Vallitalea longa: one gene and its partner. The protein of the gene in region 1 binds, or shares a complex with, the protein of each later gene. Links are inferred from orthologs where the notes say so. Each region holds a gene or a part of one and is shown on either strand. Other genes may lie near its edges.

Region 1 (12,676 bases):
GAGTTCTGATTCAGTTAACTCACCTGTAACATTACCATCTGCATCCATACTCTTATAATCTATATCATAATACATATCATCTTTTTGAAATACGAAATGTTTAGACAAAATTTTCTTGTCTATATCAACAGTTATTTCTTGACCATCAATACTTGCGATACTCGTTTTTTCTTTTCTGTAATTGATGGATTGGTATTATAATTTTCGTCAACTAAATATACATTAGGGTCTGTTTGGGATACAATAAATTAACTGAACTCTTATCTTTGTTATAAGTAAACAGTTCCAATTTATAATCTTCTGGTAAATATGTAGGTAACATTAATTTGAAATCTACATCTTTTGCAAGTTTATCAACCTGTGACATATAATACTTATAATTTTCATCTTGTGATTCATTCATGTCATTGACATATTCTAACTGTGTCTCATTTGTTTTCGCGTTTACATGATTGCTTAAAATCAATCCACCAAATAATAAAGTAGCTGATAGTGATACTGCTGTTATCTTACATGCATTTTTCTTGAATTTGTTAATCATATTTATTCACCTCTAAAATCCTTCCTAGAATTACTAAAATAGCTAATTCAATCAATGTCCAATTTCATAATATCGGGTCATATTTCAATTAGTGAAATATCATATTAATCTCTGTAGCAATGCTACTTAAGATATTATATCTTGTGTGTTGTGTAATTTTTTCCATACTATAACTTTGAGTTTCTTGTGATACTATACTTTCATTAAAATTCTCCCACCATCAAATCTACAGGTGTAAATCTGTTTATCGGTTTACACCTGTAGATTAAAAATGTCAAGAGTTTTTCATTTTTTAAATTCTATTTTAGTAATTTATTGAATGCCGTTAATTGAAAGATAATAAGTCTTTGCAGGATTAAACGAATATTTTAATTGTATCCTATAGCTTCTCAATAATTCTTGATATTTTCTAAAATACATCAATTTGCTTAGAACTCTCATTCGCTACCTCAACTAATGGTCCCTTGACCAAACAATCAAATGCAATATTACTACCACGAACAATTAGTAGTTTATCATCTATACTCAAATCAAAATGGTTCTTGATATCCTCTGTCAATACAATATGTTTTTCATCAATCATTTCTATATGACAATAACTTTTGCCTTTATATGATATAATTTTACCTAATGATTCTTCTGTCTCCAATTCTGGATTATTTTCAATTATTCTTGATAACTTAGAATTTTTTAGAGTTTCTATCCCAGTTATACAAAAACCTCCTGAAATTTTACTGCTTGTAAATAAAATAAGACCTGATTGTTCTATCAATTTATATTCTTCTACAGTTTCTTTTGGAAAACAGAACTTATTATCATCTTTGATGACAGACCAACCGAATACAAATTTTCCTTGATGCCTAAGTTGTGGCATATTCTCAACTCCTCATTATCATTCTTTTTAGATTATTTATAGCCTATTCCCTCATTTTCTCAATCAACGCTATCTGTGCTTCAAGTCCTTGTTTATATATCACTAATAAATCAAGCCTAGCTTTTAATAAACAATTAACTTCGTCTCTATCAATAGTTGTTATAAAAAAAACTGCAATCGAAAAAGGAATAGGGTCATATCCAAATTTCGAATTGTTGCGTAGACCGTTGAATTAGCGGTTTTAATTATTTTATTATGGCTTCTTCCAAAATTCATTTGCACACGAAACATAATGCTCTTCAATAGTGTAATTATCTTTTTGGGTATATATTATTTTATCTTTGTTAAAATAATCCATTGGATTAAGGAAGTAACGAATTTTATCAGTATTATTTGACTCAAAATTGAATTCATAATTACTATAACAATCTAGTTGAAATAAATTCTTTGTCATATATTTAAAATAATCTTTCTTAGTAACTAACTCTCCATCATAATATGCTTCATTAATTGTTATTTCTTTATCTTCAATTATAGCTTGACCCAATTCCTGAAGACTTAGTAATTCATTATTCTCTTTGCAGTAAATTCCCATACTTGCATCTAAAAATACCCATTTATCAAGGTCATATGAATAAATTACATTAACCACATGACAATCTGTAAAATCAAAGCCTATAGGTCTACATGTTATATACCTAGATTTAAACCCCATGGATAGAAATACTTCATTCATAGCTATAGAAATCAATCTGCAATTAACCCCTTCTTCATCATTTATACACTGTTTTAGGATATCAATTGCATTTCGATCACCTTTCGGATATATAGACCCATCATGAATAGTATTCTTATTAAACCAATTAAATAAATTTAAAATACGTGATACTTCATTTCCATCTCCTGCAACTTCCATAAGGTTATATTTATTCCTTAATTTTCTCAAATTAATATCATTACATGATTGATAATTAAAGTCCATCTTTTCTTTTTTCTCTGGACTATAGTCTCTAAATTTTTTTAACAAATATAGATATTCTTCGTAATATTTTTCATGCATTAACATTTCCCCCTACCTTCTAAACATATTAAATAAGTAATTTTTTATATAGTCATCTAATGTTCTATAAAATATCAATGTGTTATTATTAGATAATTATATATCTTTATTTTACTATGGGGTTTAATTCATGTCAAAAAAATGCTTTAAATATAGAATATTAAGAAAATAGATAGGAATTTATACTTTTTTAATATTTACCTGTTTACTCTTATCTACTCCTTTCTCAACTTCCAATATGTACTCATCTAGCTCATTACTTATTTTAACTATTTTTTCCTTAAATAAATTATTCTCACATATGTTGTCATCAAAAATTTTACATAACCTATTAACTTTAACTTTTAAATCAGTTTTTCCATTTATTTTATACATCATATCACCTCTTATGACTTATTTTATATCTTTAGTGACATTTTTGCAACAAAAGGCTATTATATTTTTAGACTTTTATAGATAAAATTCTATTACAGGCTAATAATATAGAAGAGGTGTTTGTGTTGAACAAAGAAAATCTATCAGAAACAATAGGCCATCGCATAATGATCAGAAGAAAGCAACTAGGCTATACACAGGAACAAGCAGCAGAAAAATCCAACCTTAGCCACCAATTTTTTTCAACTGTCGAGACAGGAAAAAAGAATCTTAGAGCAGAAAGTATCATAAAAGTTTCTAATGCACTAAATGTTAGTACAGATTATTTGTTGTTAGGCACTACTAATAAAAAAGACTTTGATAATATTTCTAATATTATTTCTGAACTAAATGGAAAAGAATTGCATTGCTTGGAAGAGATAATAAAAAATTATATTATTGCGTTGGGATATAAATAAATATTTCAATATAATAAGAACCTATCTATTCGCTTTTCTTATAGTATAAAATTCTTCAATATCATACTTAAGAAATTTAGTGATAGGTTCTTTTTATTATTTATAGGAAATAATCACTTTAATAAAAGCTAACTATTTAAAACAATATAAATTAATGCTTATGGTTCATTAAAATAAAAAACCCTAATTCTATTATTTGAGTAAAATTAGGGATAAATCCATTTTTAAAATTTACATATTTATGTATAACTATTAAATAATAATATTTGAGCTTATCATAATTGAAACTTTTCTATTAGTTGTTCCATTGTAGTTGCAATGTCAGCCAATTTTTCTGTGGACCTAGATATTTCTTCCATAGAAGCAGTTTGTTCTTCAACAGAAGCACTTACTTCTTCAGTCGACGCAGCTGATTCTTGGGTGACACCATTTATTTCCTCAACAAATGAAAATGCTTTTTCTTTATTTTCACTTATTTGAACTAATGATTCATTAAGCTTCCTAAATAATTCGATTGTTTTTTTAGTAGAATTCTCAATCACATCATATGTTGAAATAGTTTCATCTAAGTAATTATCAACATTATTAACGATTTCACCTGCTTTAGCCATATTATTATTGGTAACTACAATTTCTTTAGTCATTTTGTTTAATATATCTGATATATCTTCTGTCGCTTCTTTTGTATCATCCGCCAATTTACTTATCTGTTCTGCTACAACTGCAAAGCCCTTACCAGCATCACCTGCTCTTGCAGCTTCAATAGTAGCATTAAGAGCTAATAGATTAGTTTGATTAGCTACATTGGATATGGTTATCAATATGTTTTCTATTAACTTAGATTGTTCTGCTAACTCTTCTGTATTACTATTCACTTTGTTAGCCACATCCATATTCAAGACATATTCTTCTTTTAATTTTTCTATCACTTTTCTACCTTGTATGTTAACTTCCTTTACCTTGCTGGTTCCACTATTGACTGTAATAGATAATTGTTGGGACTCTGCAATTAAATCACCTAATTCAGATAATTCCTTAACAACATTATCTGATTTTCTAGCTTGAATAGTAGCGCCATCTGCAATTACTTCTACTGCTTTTGCTATTTCCTCTGCCGTAGAAGCATTTTCACCTATTGTATTAGACAATTTTTTTGAAGAATCCTTGAGTTGTATTGAATAATTTGAAATATCATTTAGTATTCTCTTGACATTATTAGTTATTATTTCAAATGCTTTTCCTAACTCACCTATTTCATCATTTCTTTTCATTATCTTATCAGGTACACTAACTGTTAAATCCAATTTTGATAATGAAATTGCATGTTTAGTTGCAAGGGCAATAGGTTTTGAAAACAAATTTCCTATAAAATATATGATTACTACTCCTATTAATAATGAAATTACAATTAAACATATTAAATTATTTCTTAATTTTGTTACATCAGACAATGAATCACTTTTAAGAGAATTAATAGCTATACTCCAACCAGTATCACCTATGGGGTGATATCCGCAGTAGTATGTTTTGCCTTCAAAATTGTATTCATCTGTACCTATTTCTCCTTGCACCATTTTACTAATTACGGCTGTCAAGTCACTTTCTTCATTACTTAATACACGATCTTGATTTGATACAATATCAATATTATTACTAGCCATGATATTTCCATTTTGATTCACCACATAAGCTACACCGTTTGCATTACTCATAATATTATTTATTGAATTATTAAGATACTCCGGTTTTAGAAAACCAACTATAATCCCATCTATATCATTATTTTTTATTGGTGATGACACAAAATATTCCATACTATCCATAATGTCACTATCTCTCAATTCACTGAAATATGTATTTTCTTTCATAGCTTCCTTAAAGTATTCTCTATCACTTACATCTGCTGTTTCACCATTAGTAAAATGTGCAGTCCCATTTTTATCTACAATAAACATACCTGAAAATATAGGATTTCCCTTTACTTCTTTTTCAATAGCATCTTTTTGTACTTTCCAATCTAAAGACTTAATTACATTTCTTTTGGCTATACCATCCATTATAGCTTTTGCAATATTAATTTCTGATTCAATATATCTACTATAACCTTGAGCTAGTTCTATTAATTCATTGTCAACTGTACCTTTTAATGCATTAATTGATGATACAGAGGCTAATACTCCAATACCACCACTAATTATTACTATTATTATAGTAAAATATGTCATTAATTTAAATTTTATACTTTTAAGCATATTTATTCCTCCCTGTATATCTCTGTTATTAATAGTTACTTTTAAGTATATAAAAATGTAAATTTATGAATTAAAATTAATCACTTTATGTCATAATTAATATTGCCTATATATTGTGTAATTGCAATATATTAATATTATTGGTAAAAACTAAGTTTACTTTACTAATATGAAATATCCCTGCATAATATCATTTTTCATAAAGCAATTAATATTTTTAGCAACTATATAGATTAAAATGCAAACTATTTAGAGCATATTACTTATTATACCATAAAAAAACCAATCTATAAAGAGTAATTACTCTTGTTAGTTGCTTATTAAAAGTAGTAATTTATCATATCCTATTATTATAGAAGGAGGTGTATTCTTTTAATGAATAATAAAATCATTGATTTAAATATTTTAGGAAAAAATATTAAGCAATATAGAATACAAAAAGAACTAACTCAAGAAAAACTTGCTGGTTTAACAGGACTCTCAATCCAGTACATCGGAAATATTGAAAGAGGTAATACAACAGCTTCTTTAGAAACGATCATGAAAATCTGCTTAGCTTTAGAAATAACACCGAATCAATTGTTAATAACTTCATCCAGTACTACTCCTAATGCATTAGCTGAACAAATAATAGACTCTTTATCAGATAAATCCCCTGAATTTCTTAAACATATAATTGCATATATAGAATTTCTGCAAAAACGCGAACCGTTTTAACACCTTATCATCCCCTAAATATAAGTATTTCAATACAAGTATATTTAGGGGATAAATTTTAATTATATTACTAATTCTTCAGAAGCTATGCGTCTTGCCAAATCTTCTACTTTATCTTTTAGTATATCTCTAGTTTTTCTAAAATCTTCTATGGTACCACCAGATGGATCAATAAGTCCCCAGTCTTCAGTATGCTTACTAGGTAGATAAGGGCAATTGACATTACACCCCATTTTAATTACAATATCAATATCATTGGGTATATCTGTTAATAACTTAGGTTTATGACTACTTATATCTATACCAACTTCTTTCATAACTTGTACAGCCATAGGCTTTACTTGTGGATAATTTTCTGTACCTGCTGAATATACATCCATGACATTTTTATCAAGACTCTTCGCCCATCCCTCTGCCATTTGGCTTCTACATGAATTGTGAACGCAAACAAATGCAACTTTATATTTCATTACAATCTCCTCCATTTTTCAATTTGATTTTATACTATTAAGAAATCTGTTTACCATCCCTAAACCAGTGCTTAGTCTTATTAGCGATATTAACAAGAGTTAGCATTACTGGCACTTCCACCAATACTCCTACAACTGTTGCTAAAGTAGCACCTGACTCCAATCCAAATATTGATATTGAAACTGCTACCGCCAGTTCAAAAAAATTACTTGCTCCTATCATACCTGCTGGTGCTGCAATATTATGTTTAAGTCTTAATAGTCTGGCAGAGCCATAAGCTAATAAGAAAATTAAAAAAGTCTGGATTATGAGAGGTATAGCAATCAGTAAAATATGAATTGGATTATTAATAATAATTTCACCTTGAAAAGAGAATATCATTATTAATGTTAGTAGCAATCCAATAATGGTAGTACTATTGAATTTCTTAAGAAATATATTCTCGTAATAATCGATCCCTTTTATTTTGATAATATATTTTCTGGATAGATACCCTGCTATTAGTGGTATCACTACAAACAATACTACTGATAACAATAATGTATCATATGGAACCGGCACATCACTCACACCTAAAAGTATTGCAACTATGGGAGCAAATGCAAATAGTAGTATAATATCATTTACTGCAACCTGAACCAAAGTATAAGCCGGATCACCTTTAGTGAGATGACTCCATACAAAAACCATTGCTGTACATGGCGCAGCTCCTAATAATACTGCTCCAGCTAAATAATCTTCCGCTAAATTAGAATCAATGAAATTTCGAAATACGACCTTAAAGAAGAACATAGCTATAAGATACATTGTAAAGGGTTTGATTAACCAGTTAGTTATACAGGTTATCGCCAATCCTTTTGGTTTTTTGGTTGCTTTTACAATACTTGAAAAATCCACTTTCAACATCATCGGATATATCATTAACCATATTAATATAGTAACTGGTATAGAAACTTTTGCATATTCAAATTCACTAAGTGTTTTTGGTATTAAAGGAAACCATTTACCAATTAATACACCAATAACTATACATAGTGCAACCCAAATGGTTAGATATCTCCCAAAGAAATCCATTTTATTATTTGGTTTTTTATTGTCCATTTTCCGGCTCCAATCTTATTAATTTCAGTACTTTTTCTTTATCATCAGCTATTAGTTGACAATTGAAACATAATTCTTTGTATTTATCGTATCTTCTCATATCATTCAAAAATAATTTATCTGTTTTGAACTTACTATCAAGATATTTAATCAATAATCTATTTTCTTCTTGAAATTCTTTGCTTAATTTATAATGAACCCATTGTGCCTTTTTAGATGATGTAATGATTCCAGTATTTTTGAGTTTACTTAAATGTCTGGAAACATTTGATTGAGTCATTTCTAGTAGAACTTCAATCTCACATACACATAGCTCATTATTAATCAACAGACTAATAATTCTTAACCTATTTTCATCCCCGAGGGTTTTAAATATTTCTACCATAGCTTACCTCCTTATATGATTATATTCAAATATACTCATATATTATCATGAATTTTATCATAAATCAATAATAATTATTTATTTTTATTTTTCATAATATATTTATGTTTTTTATTGACAACATACAAAACAAATGATATTATATGGTTAATTAGTTAACCAACTAACCATATATGTATAAGCAGGTGATGAAAATTAATATTAATACAAATAGTAATATCCCCATATTCAATCAGATATCAAATATGCTAGAAGACTATATACTGGATGGAACGTATCAAGCTGATGAGGCTATAATATCTACAACTCAGCTATCTAAGTTGTTAAAGATCAATCCAGCTACCGCAATAAAAGGAGTCAGTATTCTTACAGAACAAGGTATACTCTACAAACGACGTGGTATGGGAATGTACGTATCCAAGGAGGCCCAAGATATAATTATGGAAAAAAGAAAAGCTTCACTCAAGAAAGATACCCTCAAAAGATTAATTCAAGAATGTAAAAAACTTAATATAACCAAACAAGCAATAATAACTATGATTGAGGAGGATTGGGATGATTAAATTCAATAATGTATCAAAAAACTATGGAAAAGTTCAAGCTCTCAAAAATATTGATCTTGATATTACGGAAAATAAAATATATTGTCTTCTAGGAGAAAATGGAGCTGGAAAAACTACATTTTTAAGATGTATCTCTGGTTTAACTCAAGTAAGCAACGGAGAATTATTAGTTAATAATTCAAAAGTCAATAAACTATATATGCCAGAAATTGTCTGCTTCGTTGAAGAAAGAGAAAATCATATTAATCTTAGAATTAAAGATCTAATAAAGCTTGCATCAGATTTTCAAGATAATTTTGATATTCAATTCGCTAAAGATATGATAGATAAATTTAATTTAAAACCAAATAAAAAGTTCAAACAGCTGTCATTCGGTATGAAAACTATGGTTAATACTATAATAGGCCTAGCAAGTACTAATAAAATAGTATTATTTGATGAGCCTGTATTAGGTTTTGATGTTATTATGCGTAATAAATTCTATTCCTTATTAGAAGAAAGCTCTAAAAGACATCCAAAAATAATAATTGTATCTACTCACCTTATTGATGAGATCGCAAAAATAGCTGAAGATATTATTATAGTTCATGAAGGTTCTATATTACTGAATACAGATATACTTGATCTTCAAGAAAAATGTTACAGCGTTACTGGACTATCATCAGACGTTGATAGAGCTGTACAGGGCAAAAATATTGTTAACGTCAATAATATAGGAAAATTCAAAACAGTAACCATCTACGATACAAGAATTAAAAATAATGATAAAATAGAAATCGCCAATATTGGTTTACAAGATTTCTTTGCTAATTTAATTGGAGGTGAAATCAATGAATAAAGCTAAAAAAGTTGCTCAGTTCAACTTTAAATATGGATGTAAGGAAACTTACATAATCACAATCAGTATCGTTACATTTACAATAATAAGTATGATAATTAACTTTTTTTTAGGTCAATCTAATACAGAAAACCAATCCATAGGAAATTTATTTGCACTTATTAACATTTTAGCTCCTATCTTCATTATCCTTAAATATTATAGGAAACTTATTAATATTGGTGCAAAAAAACTTGATTTTTTCAAAGGTTGTATACTTAATTATATAGTATTCGCTGTAATTGTATCCATTATTAATATTTTATTTTATTATGTGATTGAGCCTCTAATTTGGGGCAGCAGTTTTAATATTTCTTTTTTACCAGCATTCGATTGGACTTCATCTGGTGTATTTGCCTGCTTTATTTATCAAACAGGATTTTATATACTGATAAGTGTATTTATTCATACATTAGTATTGTATCAAAACATGTGGATTGGCTGGGTTGCTGACGTATTAATAATAACAATAATAAGCGTGTTTACTCCAATAGCTCCACTTAGACAAGTATTGATTACCTTTTTTAGAGCAACAACCCTCAATCCTAGTTTTATAATGCAGTTTATATGGGATATTCTTCTTGCAGGATTATTGTATGTTTCAACATTGTATAACCTTTCAAAAAAATAAAAATCAATATATAAATATTAAATTATTTCATATTAAAAACCTCTATAAATATCATAGAGGTTTTTAATTCGTTTAATAGTCCTGTATTTACATTTAATTTTTCAAATTAGCATTAGATGATTATGGTTCTTCTGTAAATGAGATTAATCTATTATCCACTTTAAATTCTTCAAATTCAAACCAATCATCTACATCTTCTGTGGATGCGAATAGCCCTATCCTTGCATTATCTAATGTAGCATTATCAACATTAGCTACCTCTACCCAGTTTTGTCCATCTTCAGAATAATATCCAGTATAATTGTCATTATTCTTTAATAACTTCAAGTAAATAGTAGCATTTGTATATCCTGCTTTTTCTGGCTTAACATCTTCAACATTATCACCATTACTCCTAGTGTTCATAGCAATTAAAGGATTTCCCATCTTATGCATTCTTGCAATTTGCACAAAATTATCATCATCTTTATAAATCAATAATCCTGCTTGCTCATATCCTGTAGTTGTTACACCTGTCATTTTTACAGTCACACTATAATTTTCATTATCTTGTGCATTTGGCTCTGTAATAAACAAATTATTTCCTTTTGGTTCAAAATTATTCCAATGACAACCTGCTGTTTGTTTAATTGAAATCTTATCAGAACCATCTTGAGCAAATTTCCATAGATTAGAATTTTCTCTAACAATCTCCCAATTTTCACTTAGTTCTTTTATTTCATTTGCATCATCTATATCAATGACAAAATCGACCCAACCATTAGAAGATATATTTATGGTAAATTCTTTCTCTTCTTCATTCCATTCACTTGTAATATTATCATATTGTTTTGAACCGTCATCATTAGTCATACCATCTAATATTCTGATAACTGGTTCTGAATTCAACCCTTTTAACACTAATTTACTTGATCTATATCTATCATCTTTTCTAACATCATCTGGAATGAATTCATTTAGTAGATATTCATCCATTTGAGTATCATGGTCAGAATCCCAATGTGAAGTTGTATCTACATCGTATCCTACCCAAATATCATTTTTATCAACAAGAAAATTATTATGCTGTACTTTTACATGAGTTAAATCCTGTGAATCAATAACGAAATATGAATAAGGAGAAAATTCAATATTTGCATTTATCTTATTTTGAAGTTTGAATGCAGCTGATTGTTTTGAATCTAATTCACTATCCAATCTGCTGTCTATGTTCCAATTATTATTGTATGCAAACCATACATCATCTTTATTGGATACATAAGCATCTCCTGTATAATTTTCTTCATATTTTTCATTGAAATAATTTACTATTCCATCACTATTTTTCAATTCATTCGTTACATAATTATAGTCAATGACATTCTCAAATTTCTCAAGAATCTCTGGTTTCGCCAACTTAGGAATAGTTGGTAGTGTACCATATCTGCCAGTGAAGTAAGTCATCATTGTTGTATCACTATATCCATTATTATTACTATCACCATATAGATAATCCAGTGGATTAAGTTGATTTTGTGATAGCTTCCTTAATGAATAAGGATTTGCTGAATAAGCAACTTTTGTATTCTCAATAACTTCTTCTCTAGTTGGAATATTATAATCTACCATATATTCCATTGCCTTTGCTATAGCAGCTGTAAACGTAGGAGTAAATTGATCTTTTACACTTGTTGAATAATATGGGTGTTCAAATGTGAAGACTGTTGCTCCTACTCTAGCTTGCTGAATCATACGCATTGGATAAAACAATTCTGGGAATGTTACAGGACCACGGCATTCTTCAACACCTTTCCAAACTGAAAATGTATCATTTCCATATAGAGGTCCAAAATTCTCAATAAACCACATCCATGAATCAATAAGTGATCCCCAGTTACCAGCAGCCTCTGCTAACCAAGCTCCTTGTACAACACTTTCATCTGAATTATAGTCATCAGGATCCCATGCTGATGTAGTTTTTGCTATCAATACAAAATTATCGTTATATTTTTCAAGAGCATCATAAAGAATCTCATTATCTATTACACTCTGAATGTAGTCGTTATTGTCGTTCATATCTGAATACACAACATGTCCACCATACATAGCTGCTAACTCTAATTGTCTTGCCATATATAAGGAACGTGCTTCTCTTTCCCAGCTACTTGTAGCGTTATGATTTTCTGAGAAAAATACTCCTATCATATTTGGATATTCCTCATACATTTTATGAGTCCATTCAATTGATGGTGGCTCATATTTTCCTCCGCCAGATGTACCTGAATTAGACACCATAATGAAAAATGGAGCATCATCTGTTATATCTTCCGGTGTATTCATAAGAGTTTTTTCACAAGTTTCCTCGTACCAATCAAGTGTTGATTTATTAGCT
Region 2 (12,836 bases), on another replicon or contig:
TTAGTTCAACAAATGGAAGTGTAATAAATAAAAAAATGAATTCTGTAAGTGGAATTGTAGTTGTTGATAGGGAATATTTGGATGTTAATAATATAACTTTACAATCATTATATGGAAAAGATGGCCTAGAGTATGTTAGAAGTGGTGTTAATTAAATTTTAAAAGATATAAAAGTTAATATGTTTTGAATGGATAAATGATATTATATAAATATAGATGTTAACTAAAAATACTGCTCTAGGACAAATACAGACCTACTTTCTTAATTGAAGGTAGGCCTTTTTATGATTGATTATTATTGAATTATCTGTTAATATAGGCATATAAAGTTATTTGTGGAAAAAGGTTAATTTTTGTTTTTAATAAAATTATTTGATTAATTAGCTTATAATACTAAGAGAATATAGTTTTATTTAATAATATATAAAAAAATAAGGAGAATGTAGGAATGAAGAGAATTGTGATATTTCTTTTAGCAAGTATTTTTCTGATATCTTGCACTAACTCAAAAGATATATTAGTGTCAAAATTAGAACAAGCAAACAATAAAATAAGTACATATGATCAACAACTATCTGATTTAGCATCAAAAAATGATAATTTGTTAATGGTAAATCAAAAGTTAGAGAATACAATAGAGGATAATAAATTAATTATTGCAAATATGCAGAAAATAATAGAAGATAATAAATCTAAAATAGATGAGTTTAAAAGTAAAATGGAAGAATATGAAAATAAAAATTTACTCCTTCAGAATGAAATGAATTATGGGAAAAAAGAATTATCTAGTAAGAATGAAGTAGAGTATGAAGAAATTGATGGTTATAAAATACCAATAAAACACTCCAAAACTTTTTATGCCTTTAGTATTGATGAATCTTACGTAGAAGATGGTGATCATGTTATTTATAGTTATGACACATGGGAAATTAAAAATGGGAAAAAAACAATGATCAGTAATATAAACTCTTTAGAACAGTATTGGTATAGAGAGACTACAAAGTTACCAAGCACTATTAATTTAGAGATTAAAGATCCAATTCAGTGCTCTGGATTCTTAGGATTAGCATTATATAATGGTGCTCGTAATACTATTAATGAATATATGAATTACGGATTAGTAAAAAAAGCAATATTATATGTTAATTTAATTCCTAAAGCAGTTTTATATTTTGATGAAGCTATGGGAAGACAAGAGGTATATATACATTTAAAAGATGAATTAAACTTACAATTAGAATTTAAAATTGTGGAAACATATAATTCATTTAGTACTCAAAAAGGTGTAGCTATAAGTCATATTGAGTTATTCGGTGGTCGCTAAATCAAAGAAGTACTGATTAATAGGATAATACTCTTGCGTGCGTCACAGAAACTCTGGGTTTGCAGTTTGTGCTTGCCTAGGGTTTTTATTTGATTAAATAGAGGTTTTAGGCATAGTTTAGGGGTATACGGTAAACCATCGGTACCTTGACAAAAAATGCCACCTATTTAAGGCAGCATCATAGTTACTTTGTTTTTCTGTATTCAGTTAGTATTCTCTCCGACCATGGAAGTAGGTCATCTAGGAAAGATAGGTCTTTATCTTCAAACTAGCATATAAGAATAATTTAATAATTTTTCTCATATGCTTTGGATATTTATCTAAGTTTTAAGATTTCATATATGACTACGTAAGCAACAAATATTATTATGGATAATATAAGGTAGATATCAAATATTTTTGGCTTTTTAATTTTTGGTTGTTCTATTTCTGAAACATCATTTTTAGTGAATAGGTATTGTTTATTATTATGTCGTACGGCTACCTTAAATAATAGATAAACAACAGGTAATGTGAATAATGTTAATATTAGCGGTCCTGGTAAGAGTGATAATATTGTCTCATGCCCTACACTATCTATAGATTCTTGTAGTAAATCATCAAAATCAGTAATTTGCCCAAATATTTCTTGTAAAATCATTGCTACTTTGACTAAAACCATTTGTAATCCATTAATTAAAAAATGAATAATCATGCTTGAATATATTGAACCAGTTATTTTAACTAATAAACATAATATAATTCCCATTACGAATGCATAAGAAAATTGGTTACCATTAAGGTGAAGCATTCCAAAAGATAAACCACTGATTAAGGCTGTTTTATATATATTCACGTTTTTATAATTAGATACTAAGATACCTCTGGTAACAAATTCTTCATTAATTGCTGGAAGTACAGCTACTAATATCAATAATAGCCATAATGGCAAATCAGCAATAGAAAAAATAGTAGATGATACTTGATTTTCAAAAAATATTTGTGATAGTATATTAACGACACTTAGTAGAGGTTGTATCAGTAATCCTATGCCAATAGATATCAAAATGTTAATAATATCTAATTTCTTTAACATAAGTGTTTCTTTTATAGATTCTCTTGTAATGATAAAATATAGAATAACAGGAATCACTATAAATATAAGTTGAGGTATCAGTATACTGCATACATAAGTTATTTTAAAATTAAAGATTTTGGCTAAATAACTTATTGTAAAGGGACCAACAAAAGCCATTATTGAAATAAGTATAAATATAAATCTATTACCACGTCTTGTAGAGTTCATAAAAACTTAATCCTTTCTAAATTTGATTATCATTTATTTACCATTTTATTTTAAATTAATATAAAGTATAATTTTAACTAAATTTCATTTGATTTTAAAGTTTAATCTTTAACTAAATATAGCACATGGGAAAGATATATTCAACTTTTTATAATAGAATTATCAACTTTTTGATATACTTTTACGTCTTATATATGTAAGGAGGTAAATATAACGGATGTCGACATTTAACAATGATCATTATAACAAACTTGTTGAGTTCATAAAAATTCATCAAGATGATTTTTATAGATTAGCGTACAGTTATGTACACAATAGAGATTCTGCATTGGATATTGTCCAAGAATCCATTTATAAAAGCCTTACGTCAATAGATAAACTAAAAAACATAAATAAAATAAAAGCATGGATGTTTAGTATAATAATAAATACTTCTATAAGTTTCTTAAGAAAAAATAAACGACTTATTATTACAAACAATATTCCCGAAGCCGTTCAATATCAAAATATTGATATTGCTGATAAAATGGATCTTCATCAAGCTATAGAAAGACTTGATATGAAGTATAAAACGGTAATAATATTAAGATATTTTCAAGGTCTGAAGATTAATGAAATAGCCGATATTACAGGGGTTAATGTTAATACTGTAAAATCAAGATTATATAGTGGAATAAATAGACTTAAAGTAATATTAAATAAGCGAGGATAATTATGGAAAATAAATTATATAAGATGAAACAAGAATATGAAAATATCACTATTCCTAAAGAGTTAAATGATATTGTTGAAAAAACAATTGAAGAGACTACCAGAAAAGTGATAAGAAGAGAAATGATATTCAATAGAGGATTCAAGGCAGTAGGTGCTACTTTTTTAATATGTATTTTGTTTATATTTGTATTGAACACTAATAAGACATTAGCCAAAACAATATCTAATTTACCTATCATAGGTAGAGTTGCTAGAGTACTGACTTTTGTAGATTATAAATATGAAAATGATAGCATAACTGAAAATGTTGTGATTCCTAGAGTTGATGGTCTTAATGATGTAGACTTACAAGACAAAATCAATACAGAGATAAAAAATAAAATGGATGAGCAAATAAAAGAAGCTGAAAAGCGTGCAGAAGAGTATAAAGAAGCGTATTTTGAGACAGGTGGAACACAAGAAAATTATAAACCTATAAAATTCGAAATTGATTATGAAAAAAAATATAATGATGAATCAATTTTATCATTTATCATATATCATAATGAAACTCTTGCACCTGCCTACTCCGGTTCATATTATTATAATATCGATTTAACTACTGATAAAGAAATGACATTAGAAGATGTTCTTGGTAAGGATTATATGACTAGAGCAAATGAAAGTATTGAAAAACAGATAAAGAAATTACTAGAGAATCCTCCAAAAGATCGACATTATGGATTCTTTAAAGGAGAATCAGGATTCAAGAGTATAAAAGAAGACCAAGGTTTCTTTATAAATAGCAATCAAAAAGTAGTAATTGTGTTTGATAAATACGAAATAGCTGATGGAGCAACAGGTAAACTTGAATTTATTATTGATTAGATATTATATAAAGCATTAATAAAGAAAGATCATTAACTATTAGTGGTCTTTTTTTGCAAATCAAAACATTTATTTTATGGTAAATAAGAAAATCCTATTTAATTTAAACTTTAAATATTTTACTAATTTAAATTGTTGAAATTAATGGTACAAAGTGGTATATTTAAATTGATATTTACGCATTATATATTATAGCTGAATATTAATTATTATTGTAAATTTGAATATTATATAGATTATTTTAAATAAATCTATAATTTTAGCATATGATAGAGTGAAGGTATAATTTCAGCTATTAAGCTATAACAAGAAAAATATCAAAAAGAAAAAAAAGTATTGACATATATCACTATATTAGAATATAATGATATTATAATAATCTAAAAATAATTAAGGAGGTTTTATTATGGCACTAGCATTTACAGATCTTAATTTTGAAGCAGAAGTTCTTAACTCAGATATACCTGTACTAGTTGACTTTTATGCAGATTGGTGTGGACCATGCAAAATGATGGCACCTGTTATAGATGAATTAGCTAAAAAATACGAAGGAAAAGCTAAAATAGGGAAATTAAACGTTGATCAGAATGGTGAAACAGCTCAAAAATACAGAGTTATGAGTATACCGACAATGTTATTGATCAAAAATGGTAAAGTTGTTGATACTGTTGTTGGAGCAGTACCAAAACAGCAGTTAGAATCAAAAATTGAATCAGCAATGTAGAATAAATTTATAAGGAGCCTATTTACACATTTCGTAAATAGGCTCCTCTTTTAGAAAAATACGAGTTTTATTTTCTATATCACGTTAAATAGTTTATAAGATTAAATATTCTATGACCTATTTGTGCCAAAATTTTATAAGTTATAACAAGATTGACTAATGTAAAATATAAACAAAAAATATATAATAATACAAGACGCGCGTATATATATTTCTTTATACTTAAGTTTCACTTAATGTTTTCTACTTATATCTATATCTAATCGTTAATATATTACCCATTAAATAACCTAAATTAAAATTTCTGTGGAGGTGAACCAATTTTTTACAATGTAAGAATTAAAACTATAATTATGTAAGTAGGAGGAGGAAAATAATCTCAAGAAAATATTTTAAGAGTTTTTTTTCAATAGTTCTATGTATCACTTTAATTTTGACAGTATCAATTTTATCTTCTAGTGCTTCAGGGTCAGGGGTTCCTGCTATACCATCTCTAAGCCATAATCAGTGGTCTGGAGATATTGATGGTGACTATGATTTGACATGGAACATATGGTACGGAAATAACGGGACAAGCTGGAAACTATTTGAGAAGATAGGAGCAGGTGATTACGAGGAGATACATAGTGGTAATTTGACTGATAATACACCTAATCCTCAAACAGAATCTTTTCAGGTAAGAGGAAGAACAATAGAGGGGACATATAAATATTATGTAGAGATAACTAATTCCTATGGAACTACAGCAAGTGATGAAATATCAGTAGTAGTGGGTAATGCAACAGGTAATATAATAATTAAGGGTATTGATACTCAAAAAGTAGTTTGTCAATTCACGCAACCTCAAGGACCTATTGAGTATACTCTTAGTTTTAATGGAATTAATAATCCTGATTTTACTGTGATTACTAATAATAGTTCAATAATCGATTGTACAATAGAAAATAGTAATATCCTTAAGATTGAGGGTAAAAAAGCAGGACGTGCTTCACTTAAAATAAAAGAAAAGAATACAGGAGAAGAAAGATATGTTGGAGTAAGAATCAAAAATGGGGATGGAAGTCTTCCAGGTATGCCAGATTATCTTTCTATAGGTTCTGTGAGTGAAGATAAACAGGGAGATCTTGATTTTTGGAGAGATTTTAGTTCAGATGATAGAAATAAGAGAATGGATATAAGGTATATCTACATTAATGGTGGTCCAATAAATGGATGGCGTAGCTGGACTAATGTTGATGGAGCACGTGCTAAGAATTTTATTATTGAGAGCAGAAAATTAGGTCTGATACCGTTTTTTGTATATTATAATATTCCTGATAGTGGTGAAAGTTATAGCTTGGATTTGGCACATATTCAGGATACATCATATATGGATGCCTATTACAAAGATCTAAAATTCTTTTTGGATATCTGTAAAGATTATGCACAAGATGATACTGTAGGAATAGTATTTGAACCAGATTTTCTTGGATATATGATGCAACAATCAGGTAAACAGCCTAATGAGATTACTGCTGAAGTAAGTGCTGCATATAGTAGTGGTGTGTTAACTAGTGGAGAAGACCCTGATTTCCCTAATACTGTTGAAGGACTAGTGAAATCAATTAATTATATTGTTAGTAAATATTATCCACAAGCTTATTATGGATGGCAATTCAATCTATGGGCTTATGATGGACATGATGTTCCAAATAATGGTATTTTACATAAAACAGAAACAATGGGGTTAACGGATGGATTGAATTTTATTAGAGAGAAAGCACAACTTATTACTGATTATTATGTTAGTGCAGGTGTGAAAACGTATGGAGCAGATTTTGTTTCAATTGATAAATATGGATTAGATGGTGGTGGAGTGACTCCTGATTCAGCTAATAATCCAGCAGGTTCTACATGGTTCTGGAATAGTGATATATGGAATAATTACCTTGAATTCGTGAAAATTATGAATACTAGTTCTAATCTTCCTGTAATCTTATGGCAGATACCAGTAGGACATATTAATACAAGTCAAGCATTAAATCCATATGCTAATGGGTTGTTTCCTGATTTGAATGGAACTTCAACTAAATATGAAGATTCCGCACCAGCATATTTCCTTGGAGATATATTTAAACCAGGTTCTACAGAACGATTTAATTATTTTAAGACCAATACACATAAGGATAATAGAATATCAGATAATGGTATTGATACTATAACGTGGGGACATCATATGGATAAATCAAAAGATGCAGGGGTCATTTCAATACTATTTGGTGCTGGAGTTAACAGTAGTACTGATGGAGTAGGTTCTCCTCCAACAGATGATTACTGGTGGATTACTATGGTCCAAAGATATTTTGCTAATCCAATACCGTTTAATTAATTATATAAAAAAACGAAGAGGTTATTCAACCTCTTCGTTTTTTTCATTTTGGATGTCATCATCATCTATTACTTCTTGTTGTTTTTTGTTCATTTTCATTTCATATTTCTTATTTATCTGTTTATCTATAATGTTCTTGATTACTGCGAAGAAAGGAACACCTAAGAACATTCCAATCAAACCAAATAATTTTCCACCGACTAATATTGAAAAAATTACCCAAAATGGACTTAGTCCAGTTGAATCACCAAGGATTTTTGGCCCTAGAATATTGCCGTCGAATTGTTGAAGAGCTAATATGATTAATGCGAACCATAAAGCCTGTATGGGACTTATTAATAATACTAATATAATTCCAGCGAAACCTCCAATGAATGGACCGAAATAAGGAATCATATTCGTAACTCCAACAAAAACACTTATTAGAAGAGCATTAGGTATATTTACTATCATTGTTATGATAAAGCATAATATACCAATAATCAAAGAATCTATTAATTTACCTACAAAAAATTTAGAAAAAATCTGATGACTATCTTTTAAAATAGCTATAAGGCTATTTGATGTTTTTTCTCTAAATAAAGCAATTATTCCTTTATTAAAACTTGCTATAGACTTTTCTTTGCTCGCTAATAAATATATGGCTATAATAAAACCTAACAAAATATTAAGAATACCGAAAGTAAAGTTCTTAGTGAGAACATAAAGGGAAGGCACAATGTTACTGAATACATCGTAAACATTATTTAATGCTCCAGGAATATTTTTAAGGTTATTATCGATAAAGTTATTTATAGCTTCAGGATCAATAAAATCAATTGAACTGTTATTTACAAAAGCAGTAATTTCATCAATCAAATCGTCTATTAGATCTGGTAATTTAGTAATTATATCTCCTAAACTAGTGACAAGTTCAGGTATGATAAAAGCTAAAATAACTATTATGAAACCTAGTACGGTTATATAAGAAAATAAGATTGCTAGACCTCTTTTGGTTTTAAGGCTTTTGATTTTTCTTTTTCTTAATCTGATTTTACCTATTATTTTTTCAAACCAAACTACTAGTGGATTAATAAAATATGCTATTAAGAATCCTATTATAAAAGGGGATAATGTAGATAGAGTGTTCTTTAAAAAAATTGTTGTTTCATTCCAGTTACCAATGAATTTATAAAATAATATACTGCCAAAAATTACTAGAATTGTATAGATGCTTATTGTAGTATATCTTTTATTCCATTGAATTTTCATATTTTGCCCTCCTCAACAGTTATATTCAATATATAAATATGAAAAACAACTTTATACATATTTAACTCTAATGCCTATTAAAAATTATATAAGATGAAAGGTATTTTTTAATAAACAATAAAGATTTTGTTTGTATGTAATATTTCAATAATAATTTAAGAGTATTTTTAAAAGTTCTTATATTATATATAACTACATCATAACAAATATTACTAATACATGGAGTAATATTAATAAAAATTAATATAAAATTAATAATTCTAAATAATACTTACTTAACGCTCTTCAATAACCATTCAAAGGAGTAAATTCAAAGGGATATTAAAAAATATAGTAGTTTTTTCTAGGTAAAAAAATACTAAATAAGGTATATTTAATTATTTCCAATTTATAATACTGTATTCAAGAGAATATTATGTTTAGATACTAGGAATAATGAATAAATACTTATTTTTTAGGGGAAATATTATTATATACTACATTATTTTTCTTTTCATGTAATATAAAAAAAATTAGTAGAATAAAGATTATAGGTGTTTTTTAAATATTAAGTATTGACAAAAACTTTAATAGTGAGTATTATAGGATTACCGACCGACCGTTCGGTCGGAAAAAGTCACAACAACTAATTGTGAGAGGAGACTTATATGTTATCAAAGTTTAGTGTTAAAAAACCAGTTACAATAGTGATGATAGTACTAATTTTTGTAATATTCGGAGCAGTATCATTCACTCAACTTAATACAGATTTATTGCCAAGTATGAACATTCCTTATGCGGCTGTTTCAACTACTTACATTGGTGCAAGCCCAGGGGAAGTTGAAAATACAGTATCAAAAAGTATTGAAAGTGCACTTGCGACTGTACAAAATGTTAAAAAAATACAATCTATATCATCAGAAAATAGTTCTCTAGTTATCGTAGAATTTAATGAGTCAACTAATATGGATGTAGCCATGTTGGATATGAGAGAAAAATTAGATATGGTTACAGGCTATTTTCCAGATGATGTAGGTTCTCCTATGATTATAAAGTTTAATCCTAGTATGATGCCTGTTATGGGATTTGCTGTTACCAAAGAAGGCAGTGACATGTCAGAAGTAGGAGATTTTGTTGAAAACGTAGTTAAACCAAGATTAGAAAGAATTGAAGGGGTAGCTTCAGTAACAATAAATGGGGCAGTCAAAAAACAGGTTGAGGTAACATTAGATTCAGAGAAGTTGGATCTATTAGGTATTGATAGTGATATGGTATCAAAACTACTACAAGGTTCTAATTTTGATATGCCTGCTGGTCAGATTACAGAAGGTGATAAAGACATAACAATTCGTACATTAGGTAAATTCGATAGTATTGAAGATGTTGAAGATTTTATCCTTATGGAAATACCAGTTCCTGTTATACAAGGAGAAAAAGCTGACGTATGGGATTTATTAAAACAAAAAAAGGATAGTAGTAATAATTCACAAGATTCAGCAGTGTCTGATAGCAATGCAGGTATGACATCCAATGGAAACAATATGACAATGCCTAATGCAGGCGGAATGCCAAATGCAGCTGAAATGACTAACGGTATGCCTAACTCTTCAGAAATGCCTAGTGATATATCTATACCAGGTATAGAAATGGAAACAACAACTATTAGGCTTAATGATATAGCTACAGTAGAAGAAGTAGTGCAAAATGATAAAATGTATTCTAAAGTCAATGGTGAAGATAGTATTTCACTAATGATTCAAAGACAGACAGAATTCAATACTACAGACGTTTCCAAAAAAGTTAATGACGCTATTGATGAGATTAAAGATGAGTATCCAGATATGAATATATTGGTTACACTAGATCAAGCGAAATATATTAATGATATGGTTTCTTCAGTATCTGTTAATGCCATAGTAGGAGCATTACTTGCAATCTTAATATTATTCATTTTCTTAAAGGATGTAAGACCAACAATTGTTATAGGTATAGCTATTCCTATTAGTATAGTCGTATCATTCACATTCATATGGTTAAGCGGTATATCTCTAAATGTTGTTTCATTAGGTGGATTGGCACTTGGAATCGGTATGCTGGTTGATAATGCGGTTGTTGTTCTTGAGAATATATATAGAATGAGAAAAGCAGGGAAAAGTAGAAGAGATGCAGCTATTGAAGGAAGCAAACAGGTTTCAGGTGCTATAATTGCTTCAACGCTAACAACTATAGCAGTATTCTTGCCAGTTATATTCGTAAAAGGTATGACAGCACAGATATTCAAAGAAATGGCTATAACAGTTACATTGACATTACTTGCCAGTTTACTTGTTGCTTTGACATTAGTGCCGATGTTATCTTCCAAGCTTATTAAAAAACCTGATACAAGTACTCATCATAAAGCTATGGATGGGTTTAGAAATCTATATGTCAGAATATTAAAAAGTTCATTAAGACATAGAGCATTAGTAGTAATACTTACGATTATTGTTTTTGCCGCTAGTATTTTTGGAGCATTATCTATAGGAACAGAATTAATGCCTACTACTGATGAGGGACAAATTACAATTACAGCATCAATGCCAAAAGGAACTACTTATAATAATACAGTCAATAAAGTTAAACAGATCGAAGATATTCTTATTGAGTTCCCTGATATAGAGACAATTAGTACTTCTGTAGGAAACGGCGGAGGAATGGGTCAGTTTATGGGAGCAGGCGGAGGAGCAGATAGTGGTACAATCAGTTTAACTCTTGTTCCTAAGTCAGAAAGAAGCAAAACTACACAAGAAATTTCAGATGATATTAGAGATAGTATCCTAGAAAAAGTAGAATGCGATTTAGAAGTTAATGCTGTATCTAACATGATGGCATTTTCATCGGTTCCTGTTCAAGTTGATATAGCAGGTACGGATTTTAATAAATTAGAAGAACTTGCAAAAGAAGTTGCTGGAGTAATAGAAGATATTGATGGAACTGTAGAAGTTGATAATGGAATATCAAAGGGAGCTCCAGAACTTAATATTACTTTAGATAGAGAAGTTGCTGGACCTCTTGGAATTACAACTGCAGCTGTAGCGGGTGTCATAAGACAAAGATTAACAGACGTAAAAGCTACTACACTTGATCTAGATGGGAAAAAAGTGGATGTTTATATTAATAAGTCATCAGATACGGAACTTAAAACAAAAGATATCGAAGAACTTCCATTTACTTCAATGACTGGGGAAAAAGTAAAATTAGGAGATGTAGCTAAGATAGAAGAAGGAGTAGGATATACTTCAATCAATAGAACTAATCAAAAAAGAGTAATAAGTGTTACTAGTAAATTGGAAAAGGGAGTTAGTGCTGGAAAAGTTGGTAAAGTACTAGATGAGAAGTTAAAAGAAGTAGATATTCCGGATGGTTATACTATGGAGAACGCAGGAGAAAATAAAGAGATACAAGATGCTTTCATGAGTTTATTATTGGCACTACTATTAGGTGTAGTATTAGTTTATATGATAATGGCATCACAATTTGAATCATTCTTATATCCATTTATAATTCTTTTCAGTATACCATTAGCTTTCACAGGAGCATTTATCGGCTTGTTTATTACTAGAACACCACTTAGTATAGTCGCCTTTCTAGGAATGATTGTATTAGCCGGAATTGTTGTTAACAATGGTATTGTATTAGTAGATTATATTAATAAATTAATAAAAGTTGGAAAATCTACAAAAGATGCTATAATAGAAGCTGGAAGTGTTAGGATTAGACCTATCCTGATGACAGCTCTAACTACTATATTAGCTGTAATTCCAACATCCCTTGGTATTGGTCAAGGGGCAGAAATGATTGCTCCGCTTGGTATAACAGTTATTGGTGGACTTATTATGTCAACATTTTTGACATTAATAATTGTACCAGTCATCTACTCAATATTTTATGGATTTAAAAAGAAAATATCAAAAAAGGGATAATATTTAGAAGAGGGATAAATAGATGATGAAAAGAACCATGCTATATGAAGCTGCTACAACAATTATGGTTAGAGAAGGCGTCAACGGCCTTACTATATCTAAGGTTGCCAATGAAGCCAATATTGGGAAAAGTACTGTATATGAATATTTTAACAGCAAAGATGAGCTTATATATAAAACCATTAACTATATGGGAGAGCGATATGTAGAAGAAATTTCCCAAAAATTATTTTCTAGTAATACTGGATTTGAAATGACTATCAAATCTCTTATAGAGATTATTATAACTACAATAAGACAAGGTAATACTAACTTTATATTCATGCTGAGTGAATGTGATAAAACTTTTAAATCAAAAGCAG

What was found.
Region 2: the proteins of QMG30_RS00195 (region 1) and trxA are in contact, whole or in part, in an NMR structure (PDB 2IPA), measured with the Bacillus subtilis proteins. The link is inferred for Vallitalea longa from one-to-one orthologs.

Annotation. Positions count from the first base shown.
Region 1 is NZ_BRLB01000001.1:33,834-46,509, forward strand. What follows is about bases 5,044-7,839. They hold QMG30_RS00195 (arsenate reductase ArsC), read right to left. Parts: upstream 6,748-7,839; coding sequence 6,340-6,747; downstream 5,044-6,339. Other genes in these bases: QMG30_RS00185 (methyl-accepting chemotaxis protein), read right to left, coding at 5,044-5,560; QMG30_RS00190 (helix-turn-helix domain-containing protein), read left to right, coding at 5,936-6,277; arsB (ACR3 family arsenite efflux transporter), read right to left, coding at 6,785-7,839; QMG30_RS00205 (ArsR/SmtB family transcription factor), read right to left, coding at 7,839-7,839. Also shown: QMG30_RS00155 (hypothetical protein), read right to left, coding at 1-108; QMG30_RS00160 (hypothetical protein), read right to left, coding at 212-541; QMG30_RS00165 (hypothetical protein), read right to left, coding at 951-1,415; QMG30_RS00170 (transglutaminase-like domain-containing protein), read right to left, coding at 1,669-2,475; QMG30_RS00175 (Spo0E family sporulation regulatory protein-aspartic acid phosphatase), read right to left, coding at 2,656-2,850; QMG30_RS00180 (helix-turn-helix domain-containing protein), read left to right, coding at 2,973-3,308; more of QMG30_RS00185, read right to left, coding at 3,584-5,043; more of arsB, read right to left, coding at 7,840-7,849; more of QMG30_RS00205, read right to left, coding at 7,840-8,234; QMG30_RS00210 (GntR family transcriptional regulator), read left to right, coding at 8,423-8,797; QMG30_RS00215 (ATP-binding cassette domain-containing protein), read left to right, coding at 8,790-9,635; QMG30_RS00220 (hypothetical protein), read left to right, coding at 9,628-10,305; QMG30_RS00225 (glycoside hydrolase family 98 domain-containing protein), read right to left, coding at 10,426-12,676. UniProt on the Bacillus subtilis protein: Catalyzes the reduction of arsenate [As(V)] to arsenite [As(III)]. In vitro, can dephosphorylate para-nitrophenyl phosphate (pNPP).
Region 2 is NZ_BRLB01000008.1:89,143-101,978, reverse strand. What follows is about bases 3,300-6,255. They hold trxA (thioredoxin), read left to right. Parts: upstream 3,300-4,596; coding sequence 4,597-4,914; downstream 4,915-6,255. Other genes in these bases: QMG30_RS13650 (early set domain-containing protein), read left to right, coding at 5,348-6,255; QMG30_RS13660 (DUF3298 and DUF4163 domain-containing protein), read left to right, coding at 3,324-4,190; QMG30_RS13665 (RNA polymerase sigma factor), read left to right, coding at 3,300-3,321. Outside these bases: QMG30_RS13680 (hypothetical protein), read left to right, coding at 1-155; QMG30_RS13675 (synaptonemal complex protein 1), read left to right, coding at 449-1,324; QMG30_RS13670 (CPBP family intramembrane glutamic endopeptidase), read right to left, coding at 1,641-2,609; more of QMG30_RS13665, read left to right, coding at 2,827-3,299; more of QMG30_RS13650, read left to right, coding at 6,256-7,282; QMG30_RS13645 (AI-2E family transporter), read right to left, coding at 7,304-8,533; QMG30_RS13640 (efflux RND transporter permease subunit), read left to right, coding at 9,181-12,474; QMG30_RS13635 (TetR/AcrR family transcriptional regulator), read left to right, coding at 12,497-12,836. UniProt on the Bacillus subtilis protein: Participates in various redox reactions through the reversible oxidation of its active center dithiol to a disulfide and catalyzes dithiol-disulfide exchange reactions.